DNA from 3 places in the Streptomyces sp. NPDC001507 genome. Region 2 is predicted to be linked to each of the others. Evidence: riboswitches for the same ligand, from Rfam matches in the RefSeq annotation. Region 2 holds a riboswitch; each other region holds the start of a gene.
What was found. A riboswitch is a leader RNA that binds a small molecule or an ion and turns the genes downstream of it on or off. The one in region 2 is predicted to bind thiamine pyrophosphate.
Positions count from the first base shown of each region.

Region 1: another riboswitch for thiamine pyrophosphate. It lies ahead of thiC (phosphomethylpyrimidine synthase ThiC); the one in region 2 lies ahead of ACFY0K_RS39075 (thiamine ABC transporter substrate binding subunit).
Region 3: another riboswitch for thiamine pyrophosphate. It lies ahead of thiO (glycine oxidase ThiO); the one in region 2 lies ahead of ACFY0K_RS39075 (thiamine ABC transporter substrate binding subunit).

Region 1 covers NZ_JBIAVV010000010.1:270,196-276,035, reverse strand. The annotation lists gene ACFY0K_RS31070 (hypothetical protein) at 1-484, shown strand, start outside; gene thiC (phosphomethylpyrimidine synthase ThiC) at 578-2,380, opposite strand; TPP riboswitch at 2,373-2,550, opposite strand; gene ACFY0K_RS31060 (YibE/F family protein) at 2,622-4,226, shown strand; gene ACFY0K_RS31055 (SsgA family sporulation/cell division regulator) at 4,406-4,843, opposite strand; gene ACFY0K_RS31050 (IclR family transcriptional regulator) at 4,942-5,808, opposite strand.
Region 2 covers NZ_JBIAVV010000014.1:242,441-248,280, reverse strand. The annotation lists gene ACFY0K_RS39080 (ABC transporter permease) at 1-70, opposite strand, end outside; gene ACFY0K_RS39075 (thiamine ABC transporter substrate binding subunit) at 115-1,185, opposite strand; TPP riboswitch at 1,258-1,365, opposite strand; gene rlmN (23S rRNA (adenine(2503)-C(2))-methyltransferase RlmN) at 1,390-2,496, opposite strand; gene ACFY0K_RS39065 (hypothetical protein) at 3,228-3,782, opposite strand; gene ACFY0K_RS39060 (VOC family protein) at 4,184-4,972, opposite strand; gene ACFY0K_RS39055 (phosphatidate cytidylyltransferase) at 5,348-5,840, opposite strand, start outside.
Region 3 covers NZ_JBIAVV010000002.1:520,771-526,610, reverse strand. The annotation lists gene ACFY0K_RS08535 (Rv2175c family DNA-binding protein) at 1-321, opposite strand, end outside; gene ACFY0K_RS08530 (NAD(P)/FAD-dependent oxidoreductase) at 444-1,676, opposite strand; TPP riboswitch at 1,854-1,965, shown strand; gene thiO (glycine oxidase ThiO) at 1,963-3,132, shown strand; gene thiS (sulfur carrier protein ThiS) at 3,129-3,341, shown strand; gene ACFY0K_RS08515 (thiazole synthase) at 3,347-4,141, shown strand; gene pknB (Stk1 family PASTA domain-containing Ser/Thr kinase) at 4,441-5,840, shown strand, end outside.

The sequences.
Region 1 (5,840 bases), on a different contig from region 2:
CGCCGGCACCGCCGCCGCGATCTTTCTGCTCGTCGGGTACGTCCTGAAGATGCTGGACCCGGCCCCGGCGTTCGCCCAGACCATGCTCACCGCGGGCTGGGTGTTCGGCGTCCTGACCGCGGCCGCCATCATCATGGCCGGGGCGGGACTGCTGCTCACCGCACTGCGCAACAGCCCCTCGCTGGAGGCCGGAGCCTATGGCGAACCCGGCGGGGAGGTGGCCAAGGCCCGGGAGGCCTGGCGGGACGCCGTGCTGGAGCGGGGCATCCTGCCCTTCCTGCGGGAAGCACTGACCGCCGACTCCGGCACGGCGGGACTGCGCCGCACCGCCCCGTCGGGCCCGGCGGGCCGGATGCCGCGTCTCGGGTACGACCGCCCCGGCTTCAGCACCGATGACGGCGCCGCACCCGCCCCCCGCCCGAGCTTCACCAGTCCGGACTACACCAGCCCGGACTTCGGAGGCCCGGAACACCAGCCGGAATAACCCGGCTTGCGCCCCCGGCCAGGGGGCGCAGGCCGGACACCCGGCCCGGGCGCACCTGCTTCCCGAACCTCCGCACGCGCACAGGCCCTGCCGTCACTCCGCGATCGGCAGATACACCCGGTTCCCCGCAGCCGCGAACTCCTTGGATTTCTGCGCCATACCCGCCTCGACCTCGGCCTGACTACCGCCGTGTTCACGCCGGATGTCCTGCGAGATCTTCATCGAGCAGAACTTCGGCCCGCACATGGAGCAGAAGTGGGCGGTCTTCGCAGGCTCCGCAGGAAGTGTCTCGTCGTGGAACTCGCGGGCCGTGTCCGGGTCCAAGGCGAGGTTGAACTGGTCCTCCCACCGGAACTCGAAACGAGCGTCGGACAACGCGTCGTCCCACTCCTGCGCGCCCGGGTGGCCCTTGGCCAGGTCGGCCGCGTGGGCTGCGATCTTGTAGGTGATGACGCCGGTCTTGACGTCGTCCCGGTTGGGCAGCCCCAGGTGCTCCTTGGGCGTGACGTAGCAGAGCATCGCCGTGCCCCACCAGGCGATCATCGCGGCACCGATGCCGGAGGTGATGTGGTCGTACGCCGGCGCGACGTCCGTGGTCAGCGGGCCGAGCGTATAGAACGGAGCTTCATCGCAGATCTCCTGCTGAAGGTCGATGTTCTCCTTGATCTTGTGCATCGGGACATGGCCCGGACCCTCGATCATGGTCTGAACATGGAAACGCCTGGCGATCCGGTTGAGTTCCCCGAGCGTGCGCAACTCCGCGAACTGGGCCTCGTCGTTGGCGTCCGCGATGGAACCCGGGCGCAGCCCGTCACCCAGGGAGTACGTGACGTCGTAGGCGGCGAGGATCTCACAGAGCTCCTCGAAGTTCTCGTACAGGAACGACTCCTTGTGGTGCGCGAGGCACCAGGCCGCCATGATCGAGCCGCCGCGCGAGACGATGCCGGTCTTGCGGTTCGCGGTGAGCGGCACGTACGGCAGGCGCACGCCCGCGTGGACTGTCATGTAGTCCACGCCCTGCTCGGCCTGTTCGACGACCGTGTCCTTGTAGATCTCCCAGGTCAGCTCCTCGGCCCTGCCGTCGACCTTCTCCAGTGCCTGGTAGAGCGGCACCGTGCCGATGGGGACGGGGGAGTTGCGCAACACCCACTCGCGAGTGGTGTGGATGTTGCGGCCGGTGGAGAGGTCCATGACCGTGTCCGCGCCCCAGCGGGTCGCCCAGGTCATCTTCTCGACCTCCTCCTCGATGGAGGAGGTGACCGCGGAGTTGCCGATGTTGGCGTTGACCTTCACCAGGAACCGCTTGCCGATGATCATCGGCTCGATCTCCGGGTGGTTGACGTTGGCGGGCAGCACGGCCCTGCCCGCCGCGATCTCCTCGCGGACCACCTCGGGAGCGACGTTCTCGCGGATGGCCACGTACTCCATCTCCGGAGTGATCTCGCCCCGGCGGGCGTACGCGAGCTGCGTCACCGCCTCGCCTCCCCGGCTGCGGCGCGGCTGGCGCGGACGGCCCGGGAAGACCGCGTCCAGGTTCCGCAGGCCCCCGCGCGGCGAGGTGTGCTTTATTCCGTCGTCCTCGGGACGGACGGGCCGGCCCGCGTACTCCTCGGTGTCGCCGCGGGCGACGATCCACTTCTCCCGCAGCGGCGGCAGGCCCCTGCGGACGTCGGTCTCGACGAGCGGATCGGTGTACGGACCCGAGGTGTCGTAGAGCGTGACCGACTGCCCGTTGGTGAGATGCACCTGACGGACCGGCACCCGCAGGTCGGGGCGGGAGCCCTCGACATACCCCTTGTGCCAGCCGATGGACTTCCCGGCCTCCGGGGACGATTCGCCCGCAATGGGCTGTTCGTCCTGGCTGAAGGCAGGCGTGCGTACATCCTTGTTGGTCATGAGACCTACTCCCTACGCCGGCATTACCCGGTAACAGGTTCGGCGGTCGACGCAGCGGCTTCCGTCGGGCGGCGTTTCATGTGAAACATCACTCGTTCCACGTGAAACATCGCGAATACGGAGGTCAGCGCCCTCTCAGCCCGGTGCTCCGAGCTCCCGCGTGTGCAAAGGTGCCTCCACGCTAGCGTCAATTCGGGCGCGGTGAACAGAGGGCCCCTACCGTTCTTGCGATGATCGGGCGGTGACCTCGACACAGCAGCACCCCTATCCGCCCCCCGACCCGCGGCGCGGCAACGGCGCCCCGCAGGATGGCGGCCCCGGCCACGGGGGCCGTGGTGCCAGTGACGGACACATCCACGGGCAGGGCGAGCCGTACGACCCCGGGCAGGCCTTCAGCCATGCCCACCATCACGACAACGGCCATGCCCACGGCCACGGTGAGACCCAGCATCACTCGTCCCACGGCCAGGCTCACGGCCGTTCGCCCGCTCCCCGCCCCGACCAGGGCCGCTCCGGGCCAGGCGGTGGTCACGGCTACTCGCACGGGCACAGCCACAGCCACGGCCCCGCCGCCCCCGTCTCCAAGCACCTGCGGAAGGTCATCGCGGCGATCCTCATCCCCTTCACCGCCGCGGTCGTGGTCGGCCTGGTGGTGCTGTGGCCCGGCGGCGCCCCGCCGCACGAACGCACGGGTGTCGGCTTCGACCGCCAGACGCAGGCGGCGACGGTCACCAAGGTCGTCTCGGTCAGCTGCAAGTCGGTCAACGCCTCCGGAGGCGGATCGATCGGCGACACCTCGACCTCCGACGGCACCTCCTCGAAGGAGGAGGGCGGCACCTGCAAGAAGGCCACGGTCCGGGTCGACACCGGCAAGGACAAGGGCCGTACCTTCACCGAGATCGTGCAGCCCGACCAGTCACGGCAGTTGCACGAGGGCGAGCAGGTCGTGGCCGCATACGAGCCGTCCGCACCCAAGGACCTGCAGTACTCGGTCACCGACGTGAACCGGAAGTTCCCGATGGCGCTGCTGGCCGGGATCTTCGCGCTCGCCGTCGTGGTGGTGGGCCGGCTGCGCGGTGTGATGGCGCTGGTCGCGCTGGCCGTCAGCTTCCTGGTGCTGACCATGTTCATCCTGCCGGGGATCCTGCAGGGCTCGAATCCACTGCTGATGGCGGTGGTGGGGTCGAGCGCCATCATGCTGATCGCCCTGTACATCTGCCACGGGCTGTCGGCGCGGACCTCGGTGGCGGTGCTCGGCACGCTGGTCTCGCTGTGCCTGATCGGACTGCTCGGCTCGGAGTTCATCGACTGGGCCGCCCTCACCGGCAACACCGACGACAACACCGGCCTGATCCATGGCCTGTACCCCTCGATCGACATGAGCGGCCTGCTGCTGGCCGGTGTCATCATCGGGTCGCTGGGTGTCCTGGACGACGTGACGGTGACCCAGACCTCGGCCGTCTGGGAGCTGCACGAGGCCAACCCGACGATGGGCTGGCGCGGGCTGTACCGGGCGGGCATCCGCATCGGCCGCGACCACATCGCCTCCGTCGTCAACACCCTCGTCCTCGCCTACGCGGGCGCCGCACTGCCCCTGCTGCTGCTCTTCTCCATCGCGCAGAGCAGTGTGGTCACGGTCGCCAACAGCGAACTGGTCGCCGAGGAAATCGTGCGCACCCTGGTCGGCTCGATCGGCCTGGTCGCCTCGGTGCCGGTCACCACGCTGCTCGCGGCCCTGGTGGTGTCGGCCGACCGGCCGGGCGCCGAGACGGCCTTGTCCGCGGAGGCCGCACCAGCCGGGCCGACCACGGCACGCGGTGGGCGGGGGCGGCGCCGGAAGCGGTGAGCCGCGGTGGACGGCCCGGGAGAAGGCCGTCCACGAGGTGGGGGCGCGAGCCGTGCGCCGACGCGGTGGGGGAAGCGTTCCGGCAAGGGCCGCCATCGGCGCCCAGGGGCACGCAGAAGCGTTCCTGCGCGTCCTCACGCGGCTCGGACGAGCGGCGCGCGGCTCCGTGCCGTAACGCTTCAGCCAGTGCTCGGTTCCTCGGCCAGGATGCGGTCCAGAGCCTCGTCGAGATGGGCGTCGAAGTCGGCGAGCGAACCCTCCTGTCCGAGCGGCACCAGCTTGTCCGTGCGGTCCAGGAAGGCCACCAGCGGGGGCGCGGAGGACCGGAACACCGCCTGGTCGCCGCCGACCTGAAGCCGGATCAGCACCTCGCCCAGCACCTCGGAATCGGCGGGCGCGATGTGCACATCGCCCTCCCCGCACGGCCGCCCCACCCCGTCGATCAGCAGCTCCCGGCCGAAGGCCCAGGTCACCGGAGCATCCCCGGGCAGGTGGAAAGTGAGCCGGACGGCATAGGGATCACAGGTCTCGTAGCGCAACTCCACGGGGATGCGGAAGGAGAGCTCCTCCGAGACGAGAAAGCTCATCATGACTTCTGCTTGTACGGACTCGCGCATTGCCTACCCCGTCATATGGCACCGACTGGCCGGGATGTATCCCTTGATGGTGGTCAAATCTTGCTGAAAGTACACGGGAGATCACAAGGAGTGAGTTTTCAGATACTGATAGCGATCGCCAGGGACCCCATGTGCCGGCCCACTTCGGCCTGCAACTGCCGGACGGCGGGCAGCAGCCGGTCGGCCTGGTGGAGTGGGAGCGAGATGGCGATCGTGGCGGCCGTGGTGCCGACGGTGAGGGGGATCGCCGCGCACACCGTCCCCAGCGTGTACTCCTGGCGCTCCACCACCGGCTCCATCCGCCGCACACGCTCCAGCCGGCGCAGCAGCGTCTGTTCGTCACGGACCGTGTACGGGGTGAGGTGACGCACGGGATAGCGGCGGAGATGGTCGCGCCGGACGTCCTGATCCAACTGGGAGAGGAGGCACTGGCCGACGGCGTGCGCGTGCCCGGTCTCGCGGAAGTCGGCCCACTCCTCGACCGCCGGGATGGCCGGGGAGTCGGAGACGGTCATGACCTCGATCTCGCCGTCCCGGTACATGGCGTAGTACACCGGGACACCGATCGAGTCCCGCCAGTGGGCGAGGGTGTCGACGACGGCGCTGCGACGTTTCTGCTGCGCTCCGCTGCTGCTCAGCCGCTCCGCCGCGTCACCGAGGAAGAACAGCCCCTTGTCGCGGCGCAGATAGCCCTCGTGGACCAGGGTGCGCAGCAGGTGGTAGGCGGTGGGCAGGGCCAGCCCGGTCTCGCGGGCGAGTTGTTTGGCGGGTGCGCCGTGTTCGTGTCCGGCGACGCACTCCAGCAGGCGCATCGCACGCTGCACGGAGCCGATGAGGGTGGCCGAATGCGGCTGCGCGGAGTCGGCCGGAGAGGCCGGCCGCTGCACGGGGGGTGTGCCCGAACTCCGTTGGGTCGGAGGCGGAGGGTGTTCCGTGGGTGCGGAGGTGGCGTCAAGCGTGGCCAAGGGTCACTCCCGGAGCGCGAGGGGGTCAGCGA
Region 2 (5,840 bases):
GCCCGCGCGTGACGATCGCCGCGACCGGCCAGGCGAAGAAGACGGCGAAGAACGCGACCGGCACGGACATCAGCCCGAGCCGCGCCGCGCTCCCCGAACGGCCCTTGTGCGGGGCTACTTCAGTACGAGTGACGTCCACGTCTTGACCCACTGGTCACGGTTGGCGGCGATCTTGTCGGGCGCCATGGTCTCGGGGTCCTGGGCGGCGGGCCCGTACTTCGTGAACTCGGCAGGCACGCTCGCGCCCTTCACCACCGGGTACACGAACATGTTCAGCGGCATGTCCTCCTGGAACTCCTTGGAGACCAGGAAGTCGATGAGCGCCTTGCCGCCCTTGGTGTTCCCCGCGTTGCTCAGCAGCCCCGCGAACTCGATCTGCCGGAAGCAGGTGCCGGTCGCGACCCCGGTGGGCGCGGTGCTCGGCTTCGGGTCCGCGTAGATGACCTCGGCGGGCGGCGAGGAGGCGTACGACACGACGAGCGGCCGGTCACCGCCGGCCTTCTTGCCGCCGGCCGAGCCGGAGAACTCCTCGTTGTAGGCCTGCTCCCAGCCGTCGACGACCTTGACGCCGTTGGCCTGGAGCTTCTTCCAGTAGCCCTGCCAGCCGCTGTCCCCGTACTGCGCGGCCGAGCCGAGCAGGAAGCCGAGCCCCGGCGACGACGTGGACGCGTTCTCGGTGACGAGGAGGTTCTTGTACTGCGGCTTGACGAGGTCGGCGTACGACGTCGGCGGGGTCAGCTTGTGCTTGCTGAAGTACGCCTTGTCGTAGTTGACGCAGATGTCGCCGTAGTCGATGGGCGTGACCCGGTGCTTGGCCGCGTCGAGCTGGTAGGCCGTGCCGACCGTGCCGAGTCCCTTCGCCTCGTACGGCTGGAAGAGGCCGTTGTCGAGGGCCCGGGAGAGGAGGGTGTTGTCGACGCCGAAGAAGACGTCGCCCTGCGGGTTGTCCTTGGTCAGGATCGCCTTGTTGACGGCCTGCCCGGCGTCGCCGTCCTTGAGGACCCTGACCTTGTAGCCGGACTGCTTCTCGAAGTCCTGGAGCACGTTCTTGGAGACGGCCCACGAGTCGTGGCTGACCAGGGTGACGGTCTTGGAGTCGGCCTCGGAACCCGACGACGACGAACACGCGGACAGCGTGACGAGGCCGAGCCCGACGGCCGCGGCCAAGAAGGTCCTTGTGTGCACTGGTGTTTTCCTCCTGGGGTTGACCAGGAAGAGACGCGGCCCTGCCCGCGGTGTGCGGGCAGGGCGCAACAGCTTGAGTGATGACCGAACTTCCTACCCAGAATGACCTGGGCGAGGTTCAGAGGGTCTGCGGCCCGGTTGCCGCACTCTCAGCGCTGTGGCGCTCCCCTGTCGGAATATGAAGATGTACCTGCGGCCCTCAGATTACCGCTCGGTGGCCGCGAGCTGACCACAGGCTCCGTCGATCTCCTGCCCACGGGTGTCCCGGACCGTCACCGGCACACCGTGCGCCTCGATCGCCTCGACGAACGCCTTCTCGTCCTCCGGCCGCGACGCGGTCCACTTCGAACCCGGCGTCGGGTTCAGCGGGATGAGGTTGACGTGCACGGGCTTGCCCTTGAGCAGGCGGCCCAGCCGGTCCCCCCGCCACGCCTGGTCGTTGATGTCCCGGATGAGGGCGTACTCGATGCTGAGCCGCCGCCCGCTCTTCTCGACGTACTCGAACCCGGCGTCGAGGACCTCGCGCACCTTCCACCGCGTGTTCACGGGGACGAGGGTGTCGCGCAGTTCGTCGTCGGGGGCGTGCAGCGAGATCGCCAGCCGGCACTTGAAGCCCTCGTCGGCGAACCGGTGGATGGCAGGGACCAGTCCGACGGTCGAGACGGTGATCCCGCGCTGCGAGAGGCCGAGCCCGTCCGGGGCGGGGTCGGTGAGCGCCCGGATCGCTCCGACCACCCGCTTGTAGTTCGCGAGCGGCTCCCCCATCCCCATGAAGACGATGTTGGACAGCCGCGCCGGTCCCCCGGGAACCTCCCCGTCCCGGAGCGCCCGCATCCCGTCCACGATCTGGTGGACGATCTCGGCGGTCGACAGGTTCCGGTCCAGACCCGCCTGCCCGGTCGCGCAGAACGGGCAGTTCATCCCGCAGCCCGCCTGCGAGCTGATGCACATGGTCACCCGGTCCGGGTACCGCATCAGCACCGACTCGACGAGCGTGCCGTCGAACAGCCGCCACAGCGTCTTGCGCGTGGTCCCCTCGTCGGTCGACAGATGCCGTACGACCGTCATCAGCTCGGGGAACAGCGCCTCCCGCAGCTTGTCCCGCGAACCGGCCGGGATGTCGGTCCACTGCTCGGGGTCGTGCGCGTACCGCGCGAAGTAGTGCTGCGACAGCTGCTTGGCACGGAACGGCTTCTCCCCCACCTCGGCCACCGCGTCCTTGCGCTCGGCGGGCGAGAGATCGGCGAGATGCCGCGGCGGCTTCTTGGCACCGCGTGGCGCTACGAAAGTGAGTTCTCCGGGATTAGGCATGGCTGTACCAGTGTCGCAGATCAACTGAGGTGGCCTGCGGCTGTCGCTCTGGACGACTGTCGTTACTGGTCGTCACCGGTCGCCGCCGATCGTCCTCGGACGGCCCACAGACGGCCCGGCCGACGAAGTCAGGCTCTTGACCTCTCACAAACGGATCACCTCGCCCATCCACTGACCTGCGGCTCAGCGTGTACGGACGCTCGGTGCTCGGTCGGCGGATGCTGCTGAGGCGACTGCCGGTCGCTGCGGTGGTTGTGACCCCTGACTCAAGGGCACACGGCCAGTGACGTGGAGGTATCGAGATGAGTGCCGCAGAAAGAGCGAAGGCAAAGGCCGAACAGGTCGTCGGAAAGACCGTGCGGAAGGCAGCCCACGCGGTGCACAAGGAAACCCTTGCCGCAAAAGGCGCCGCTCTCGAAGCGCGGGGCAGGGTGCGGGGCGCGAAAGAGCGGACCAAGGGCTCCTTCAAGGGCTAACAAGGTCATGACATCGGTGCACCGTTTACACGCGATGCCATCGACGTGAGCCAACCGGCCGTGGTCCTCAGCTGATCATCCGTTGGCGTCCGGCGCTGACCGTCGCTGTTCAGGACCGTTGGTGTCAGGCACCGAGCCCGAGCTTGACACTCGCCATGGCGCACAGTATCGCCTCACCGGGACAACCTACGGCGCGTCCGCACCTCCCGCAGGACCGGTGCGAAAAGTGGCATCCGTCGACTTCATGCCATCCGCTCAGGTATCCGCACCGTTCGTGTCTGGCTGGAGTGCGGCCAGCTCGGCGTCATCCGGGCGGTGGACCGCCTCGGCCGCCTTACGCAGAATGGCTCGGTCGACCTTGTCCGCGTCGGCGATCAGATGAATCACAACGCCGTCGTCAGGCACCGCGTATTCGTGACTGCCATCGGCCTTGCGGTACCAGGCGGCGCCGTCGTGCTCACAGGTGACCTGCTTGTCCGAGACCTCGCCCAACGGCTGCTTGGGGCAGCTCTCCGCTGTCATCGTGCCGCGACCTACGAATAGGCCGAACTTAGTAGCGTCCTTCTCCGACCGGTATGCCGCGGCGAACTCGTCGTCGTACGCGCCGACCGACTGTTGGAACACGGTGTAACCGGACACCTCGGTGACATAGACGAGTTCCGGCGCGATGCCCCAGTCGCGCGCGGCGGCGTCGAGGTCGGCGCTGTCGGCGGCCGCCCCTTCCGTCCTGTCCTTCTTGTCCGCGGCGCATGCTGTGAGGAGCACTGGCAGTAGGAGGAGGGGAAGCAGCGCACGCGCGGTTCGCATCATGGGCACATCTTGTCGCACAGACGTGCCACAGGCGCAACGGTTTCTGATTCCCTCAGCGGCGCCGGTCCCGCTCACCCAGCACACCTCTCCTCGCTGCCGGGTGAGGGATAGCCGCCAGCCGAGGCCCAGCGTCGACACCTGATCCAGAACCCCTCAACCCACCACCCTCCCCAGCTCCCATCCCGTCAGCCGTCGACCCACACTCCGTGGAGCGGGCGTGGTTCAGGGCGTCAAGGTGGAGCGCGCCACTGCACGAACGACCTTGACGCCCTGCCCTGGGCCGCGTCTGCTCGGCTCTGCCTGGGTCGACGGTGGTCGGGACGGGAGCTCCCCACGCACGCCGCAGATCAACTGAGGTGGCCTGCGACCGCGGATCCGGCCGGGGGCCGGGGGCCGAGGGCTCAGCCCCTGGCCGTGGTGATGATGGCGAAGAAGGCGCCCAAGGGGTCGAGGAGCATGGCGAAGCGGCCGATGCCGGGGGCCTCGGTGACGGGCATGAGGGCGGTGGCTCCGGAGTCGGTGGCGGTGGCGAACGTGGCGTCGCAGTCGCTCACCTCGAAGTACGGATGCCATTCCGGGGTCGATCCGGCGTCGAGGTTGGCCTGGGGCAGTTGCATGAGGCCGCCGTGGGCCGCCGCGGGACCGGCGCCGGCCGGGGTGAGGATCGTGTAGGTGAGTCCCGGGCCCATCGGCACGTCCCGGGTCTGCCAGGAGAAGACCGCCCCGTAGAACGCCTTCGCCGTGTTCGCGTCGGTGGTGTAGAGCTCCGTCCTGGCCAGACTGCCGGGGACCGCGACGAGGTCCAGGCCCGCGGTCTCGCCCGGCTGCCAGACCGCGAAGTCCGCGCCGGCGGGGTCGACGAAGGCGGCCGCCCGCCCGAAGGCGAAGACGTCCGACGGGGCGATCCGGACGCTGCCGCCCGCCTGCTCCACGGCCTTGGCGGTGGCGTCGGCGTCCGGGGTGTGGAAGTACACCCGCCAGGACGCGCCCGCGCTCTCCCCGGTGAGCGGGCCGATCCCGGCGACCGTCCCGCCGTCCTGCTGGAAGAAGCCGTAGCCGCCCGCCTCGGGACCGGCGGACCGGTGCTGCCAGCCGAAGACGGCCGCGTAGAAGGCGGCGCTCGCGTCGGGGTCGGGGGTGCCCAGGTCCAGCCAGTTGGGGGCGCCGGGCACGTAGGTGGTCGTCAGCATGGTGGGGTCCTCCTCGGTCCTCGCCGGCCCGCGCCGGTCACCACGTCACGGGCAGCGTACGCGGTCCGCGGATCAGGCCCCGGCGCTGGAACTCGGCTTCCTCCGGTGGTACGGCCGGCCGGATGCCGGGGAAGCGGGCGTGGACCGGGCCGCTCGACCCGGATTCAGGGGCATGGACACCCTCTCCGCGCGTCGGAGGAGACGGCGTCCTCATCGGAAGTCTGCCTCGCGCCGGAACGACCATGCGATGTGTGCTGCGTCATCCGGGGCCGACATGCCGTCGAGCCCCCGCCCTGCGAGGGACGGGGGCTCGGCTGCGACAGTTGTGCGCCGCACCCTGCCGACGACTCTGTTGATCGGCCGGGGTCGGCCCGGTCAGCCGCTGCCGACGAACAGCACCATCAGCAGCCACACCACCGGAGCCGTCGGCAGCAGGGAGTCAAGGCGGTCCATGATGCCGCCGTGGCCCGGCAGCAGCGTGCCCATGTCCTTGATGCCCAGGTCCCGCTTGATCATGGACTCGCCGAGGTCGCCGAGCGTGGCGCTGGCCGCGACCGCGACGCCCAGCAGCAGGCCCTGCCACCAGGTGCCGTCGTCGATCAGGAACTCCATGCACAGCGCGCCCGCGACCATCGCGAACAGCACCGCGCCGACCAGGCCCTCGCGGGTCTTGCCGGGGCTGATGCGCGGGGCGAGCTTGTGGGTGCCGAAGCGCCAGCCGACCGCGTAGGCGCCGGTGTCGCTGACCACCGTGAGGAGGAGGAAGGTCAGCACGCGTTGCGGGCCGTCCTCCGCGGTGAGCATCATCGCGACGAACGTCGCAAGGAACGGGACGTAGAACGCCGCGAAGAGGCCCGCCGTGACGTCC
Region 3 (5,840 bases), on a different contig from region 2:
ATTCTCGCTGAGCGCCTGCGCGGGGGTGCCGGGCAGGGTCGCGTCGGGAGTGAAGAGCCACTCCAGCATCTCTTCGTCCGTGAAGCCGTCGTCCCGCAGGAGCGTCAGGGTCCCGGTCAGGCCCTTGACGACCTTGTCCCCGTCGATGAAGGCGGCGGGGACGTGCAGTGCCCTGTTCTCACCGCGGCGGACGGCGATGAGCTGGCCCTCCTTGACCAGCTGCCGCACGCGCGTCACCTCGACGTCCATCATCTCTGCGATGTCGGGGAGGGTGAGCCAGGCGGGGACGAGAGCATCGATCTTCGTGTCAATCTCGGTCACGGGATCTAGGGTAGGCGCTTCGTCGGTTCGGCCGCGATGGGTGGCAGCTCGGGTGCGGCGCGGTGGGGGCTGGTCGCGCAGTTCCCCGCGCCCCTTCGGGGCGCGTTTGCGGCAGGGCGCTTTCAGGCAGTCGTGGCGTTCTTCAGCGGATTCCCCGGGTCGGACAGGGCCTCCGCGTCCATGTGGCGGCCTGCCTCGATCAGACGCCGTCCTTGCGCGAGGTCGCGTGGGCGGCCTACCGCCAGCAGAGCGACCAGGCGGTCCTCGCGCAGCCAGCAGACGCTCCACGACGGGCCGGACGGGTCGCCGCGCCAGACCAGGCGGTCGGCGGTGGCGTGGTGGCCGGCGTACTGGACGAAGCGGCCGAACTGTTCGGACCAGAAGTACGGGACCGGGTCGTAGACGGCGTCGGTCTCGCCGAGGATGTTGGCGGCGACCGTGCGCGGGCCCTGGAGGGCGTTGTCCCAGTGGTGGATCAGCAGGCGCTCGCCGTAGCGGCCGGACGGGAAGGACGCGCAGTCGCCGACCGCGTAGACGTCGGGGACGGTGGTGCGCAGGCGGTCGTCGGCGAGCACCTCGCGGTGCGCGCCGAGCCCGATGCCCGAGCCGGTCAGCCAGGCGGTGGCGGGGCGGGCACCGATACCGACCACGACGGCGCCCGCGGGCAGCCGGGAGCCGTCGGCGAGCACCACCGCGCCGGGCTCGACGCCCGCCACGCGCGCGTGCGTGCGCAGATCGGTGCCGCTGTCGGCGTACCAGGCGGTCATCGGCGCGGCGACCTCGGCGGGGAGCGCTCCCGCGAGCGGGCGGTCGGCGGCCTCGACCACGGTGACCGCGCAGCCGGCCTCGCGGGCCGCGGTGGCGAACTCGGCGCCGATCCAGCCCGCGCCGACGACCACGATGTCGTGCTGCCGGGCGAGCACGGGCCGCAGCCGCTCGGCGTCGTCCAGGGTGCGCAGCAGATGGACGCCGGGCACGCCCTCGGTGCCGGGCAGCGTGACCGGCTCGGCACCGGTGGCGAGGACCAGGACGTCGTAGGGCACCGGTCCCGCCTCGGTGTCCAGCTCGTGGTCGGCGGTGCGCACGCCCAGCGCCTCGCGGCCCAGCGCCAGCTCGATGCCGAGCGTCTCGAAGTCCACCTCGAAGGCGGAGCCCTCCGACTTGCCGAGCAGCACGGCCTTGGAGAGCGGCGGCCGGTCGTACGGCTGGTGCGGCTCGGCGCCGATCAGCGTGACGGTCCCGGTGAACCCCTGCTCGCGCAGGGCCACCGCGGTCTGCACCCCGGCCATCCCCGCGCCCACGACGACCACGCGCCGCGTCTGTGACGTGCTCCGTCGCTGCGTCTGCTCGCTCACGTGATCACCATAGACAAGAACGATAGACAACTGACAAAGAGTCAGTCAGGAGTCGTGGCGAGTGACCTGTTCCACAGCACGGCCCGCGGCGCGGGCCGGGGCGCGGGCCGGGGCGCGGGCCGGGGCGCGGGCCGGGGCCGTCTTACGGGGGTGGAGCCCCGCGGGCTAGGGTGGCGGTGAAGCACACGCGGGAGCCCGGACGCACCGGGCTGAGAGGGAGGCTTGCGGCCTCCGACCGTACGAACCTGATCCGGGTCATGCCGGCGAAGGGAGGGGCTGGACGCCCATGTCCTCACGTACGTCCGACGTCCTCGTCATCGGGGGCGGAATCATCGGCCTGGTCACGGCCTGGCGGGCGGCCCGGCGCGGGCTCGCGGTCGCCGTGGTCGACCCCGAACCCGGCGGCGGGGCCGCGCAGGTAGCGGCGGGGATGCTGGCCGCGGTCACCGAGCTGCACTACGGCGAGCAGACCCTGCTGGGGCTCAACCTGGCCTCGGCGCGCCGCTATCCGGCCTTCGCCGCCGAGCTGACCGAGTTCACCGGCCACGATCTCGGCTACCGGCGCTGCGGCACGCTCGCGGTCGCGCTGGACGCCGACGACCGCGCCCACCTGCGCGAGCTGCACACCCTCCAGCAGCAGTCGGGCCTGGAGTCCGAGTGGCTGTCCGGGCGGGAGTGCCGGCGCCTGGAGCCGATGCTCGCGCCGGGCGTGCGCGGCGGGCTGCGGGTGGACGGCGACCACCAGATCGACCCGCGCCGGCTGGCGGCCGCGCTGGTGGCCGCGTGCGAGCGGTCCGGGGTGGTGTTCCACCGCGACTGGGCCGAGCGCCTGGAGGTGGTGCGGGAGCGCGCCGCCGGTGTCCGCACCCGCGCGGGTGACGCCCTGGGCGCCGGGCAGGTGGTGCTCGCGGGCGGCAGCCTGAGCGGGCGGCTGGCGGGCGTGCCCGACGACGTGCTGCCGCCGGTGCGGCCGGTGAAGGGGCAGGTGCTGCGGCTGACGGTGCCCGCGCGGTACGCGCCGTTCCTCAGCCGGACCGTACGGGCCGTGGTGCGCGGCGGGAACGTCTACCTGGTGCCCCGGGAGAACGGCGAGCTGGTCGTCGGCGCCACCAGCGAGGAGCTGGGCTGGGACACCACGGTCACCGCGGGCGGCGTGTACGAACTGCTGCGCGACGCGCACGAGCTGGTGCCCGGGATCACCGAGCTGCCCCTGACCGAGACCCGGGCCGGACTGCGTCCCGGCTCCCCCGACAACGCGCCGCTGCTCGGGCCGACCCGCCTCGACGGGCTGCTGCTGGCCACCGGGCACTACCGCAACGGGGTGCTGCTCACGCCGGTCACCGGAGACGTCATGGCGGAGCTGCTGACCGGCGGCGAGCTGCCGGCGGAGGCCCGTCCGTTCACGCCGAGGCGATTCGACCCCGTCCCCCGCGTCCTTGTGGAGCAGACCGCATGAACCTCTCCGTCACCATCTCCGTCAACGGGGAGCGCCGGGAGATCGCCCCGGGCACCGCTCTCGACTCGCTCGTACGGTCCCTCACCGCCGCGCCCTCCGGGGTGGCCGCGGCCGTCAACGAGACCGTCGTACCGCGCGGGCAGTGGGCGACGACCGATCTCGCCGACGGCGACCGGGTGGAAGTCCTGACCGCCGTGCAGGGAGGCTGAGCACCGTGGCCGACGATCCCTTCGTCCTCGGGGGTACGACGTTCTCCTCCCGGCTGATCATGGGTACCGGGGGTGCGCCCAGCCTGGAGGTGCTGGAGCGGGCGCTCGCCGCGTCCGGGACCGAGCTGACCACGGTCGCGATGCGGCGGGTGGACCCGGGGGTACGGGGCTCCGTGCTGTCGGTGCTCGACCGGCTCGGGATCCGGGTGCTGCCCAACACGGCCGGGTGCTACACCGCGGGCGAGGCGGTGCTGACCGCCCGGCTGGCGCGGGAGGCACTGGGGACCGACCTGATCAAGCTGGAGGTCATCGCCGACGAGCGGACCTTGCTCCCCGACCCGGTCGAGCTCCTTGACGCGGCGGAGACGCTGGTGGACGACGGGTTCACGGTGCTGCCGTACACGAACGACGATCCGGTGCTGGCCCGGAAGCTGGAGGACGTGGGGTGCGCCGCGGTGATGCCGCTCGGGTCGCCGATCGGGTCGGGGCTCGGGATCCGCAACCCGCACAACTTCCAGCTGATCGTCGAGCACGCGCGCGTGCCGGTGATCCTGGACGCGGGGGCCGGTACGGCGTCGGACGTGGCGCTGGCGATGGAGCTGGGGTGCGCCGGGGTGATGCTGGCGTCGGCGGTGACGCGGGCCCAGGATCCCGAGCGGATGGCTCACGCCATGCGGGCCGGGGTGGAGGCGGGGCGGTTGGCCCGGCTGGCGGGGCGGATTCCCCGCCGCTACCTCGCGGAGGCGTCGTCTCCTGCGGAGGGCCTGGCCGTGCTGGACCCCGAGCGCCCCGCGTTCTGAGCCCCCTTCCACTCCCGCCTCCTCTCCCACCCACGCACCACCCGAATCCCTCTGCTGAGAAGCGGGACTCTCCCGCGGGGGCCGACCGCCGTCGGCGACTGCGGGTGGGTGGGCGGCTTGCTCGGGGCCGGGGGCCCGGGGGCGTCGGTGGGAGGCCTGGTTGGGGCCGGGTGGGGGCGGCGGGTGGGGGTGGTGGGTGCATATTTCAGCCAGGTGCAAAGCGTCACAGGTGCGCTGCAAGTCCCCGAGAAAGCGGTCTCACCTGTGGGGGTGTCAGCCGGTGCTCGTACACTCGCTGGGTGGATATGACCCTTCAGGACCCTCTCGTCGGGCAGGTGCTCGACGGCCGGTATCGCGTCGACGCGCGGATCGCCGTCGGCGGGATGGCCACGGTCTACCGGGCTCTGGACATCCGGCTGGACCGTGTGCTCGCGCTGAAGGTGATGCACCCGGCGCTCGCCGCCGACGGGTCCTTCGTCGAGCGGTTCATCCGGGAGGCGAAGTCGGTCGCCCGGCTGGCCCACCCGAACGTGGTGCAGGTCTACGACCAGGGGGCCGACCGCTCGTACGTGTACCTCGCCATGGAGTACGTCGCCGGCTGCACCCTGCGTGACGTGCTGCGCGAGCGCGGCGCGCTGCAGCCGAGGGCCGCGCTGGACATCCTGGAGCCGGTGCTGGCCGCGCTGGGCGCCGCGCACCGGGCCGGGTTCGTGCACCGGGACATGAAGCCCGAGAACGTGCTGATAGGGGACGACGGGCGGGTCAAGGTCGCGGACTTCGGGCTGGTGCGGTCCGTGGACTCCGTCACCAGTACGACCGGCGCCGTGCTCGGCACCGTGTCCTACCTCGCGCCCGAGCAGGTCGAGAGCGGGGCCGCCGATCCGCGCGTCGACGTGTACGCGTGCGGTGTCGTGCTGTACGAGATGCTCACCGGGGAGAAGCCGCACGACTCGGATTCGCCCGCGGTCGTCCTCTACAAGCACCTGCACGAGGACGTGCCGGCGCCGTCCGTCGCGGTACCGGGGCTCGCCTACGAGCTGGACGCACTGGTCGCCCACGGGACCGCCCGGGATCCCGCGGTCCGGCCGCACGACGCCGTCGCACTGCTCGCCCTGCTGCGGCAGACGCGGGGCGCCCTCCGTGCCGAGCAGCTGGACGCCGTACCGCCGCAGGCGCTGGCGGACGGGCACGACATCGCCGAGGACCGGACCAGTGTCATACCCCGGTCGCTGACGGTGCCCCGGCCGCTGCCCGTCAACGAGGAGGACGAGGGCGTGCTGCGGACCAGCAGGTTCGAGGCGCCGCCGGTCCCGGAGCGGCGGCGCGGGGGCCGTCGGTCCCGGCGCGGGCTGCTGACGCTGGTCGTCGCCGTACTGATCGTCCTCGGGGCCGGCGCCGGCGTCTGGTACATCAACTCGGGGCAGTTCACCAAGGTCCCGCCGCTGCTGTCGAAGACGGAGGCCGAGGCCACCGCGCGGCTCAAGGAGGCCGGGCTCGACGTCGGATCGGTCGAGCACGCCTACAGCGACACGGTGAAGCGGGGCACGGTGATCAGCACCGACCCGGCGACCGGCCAGCGCATCCGCAGCAACGACTCGGTGCAGCTCACCATCTCCGACGGCCCCGAGACGGTGAAGGTGCCGGACGTGCAGGGGCGGACGCTGGCCAGGGCCAAGCTGCTGCTGACCGCCGACGGGCT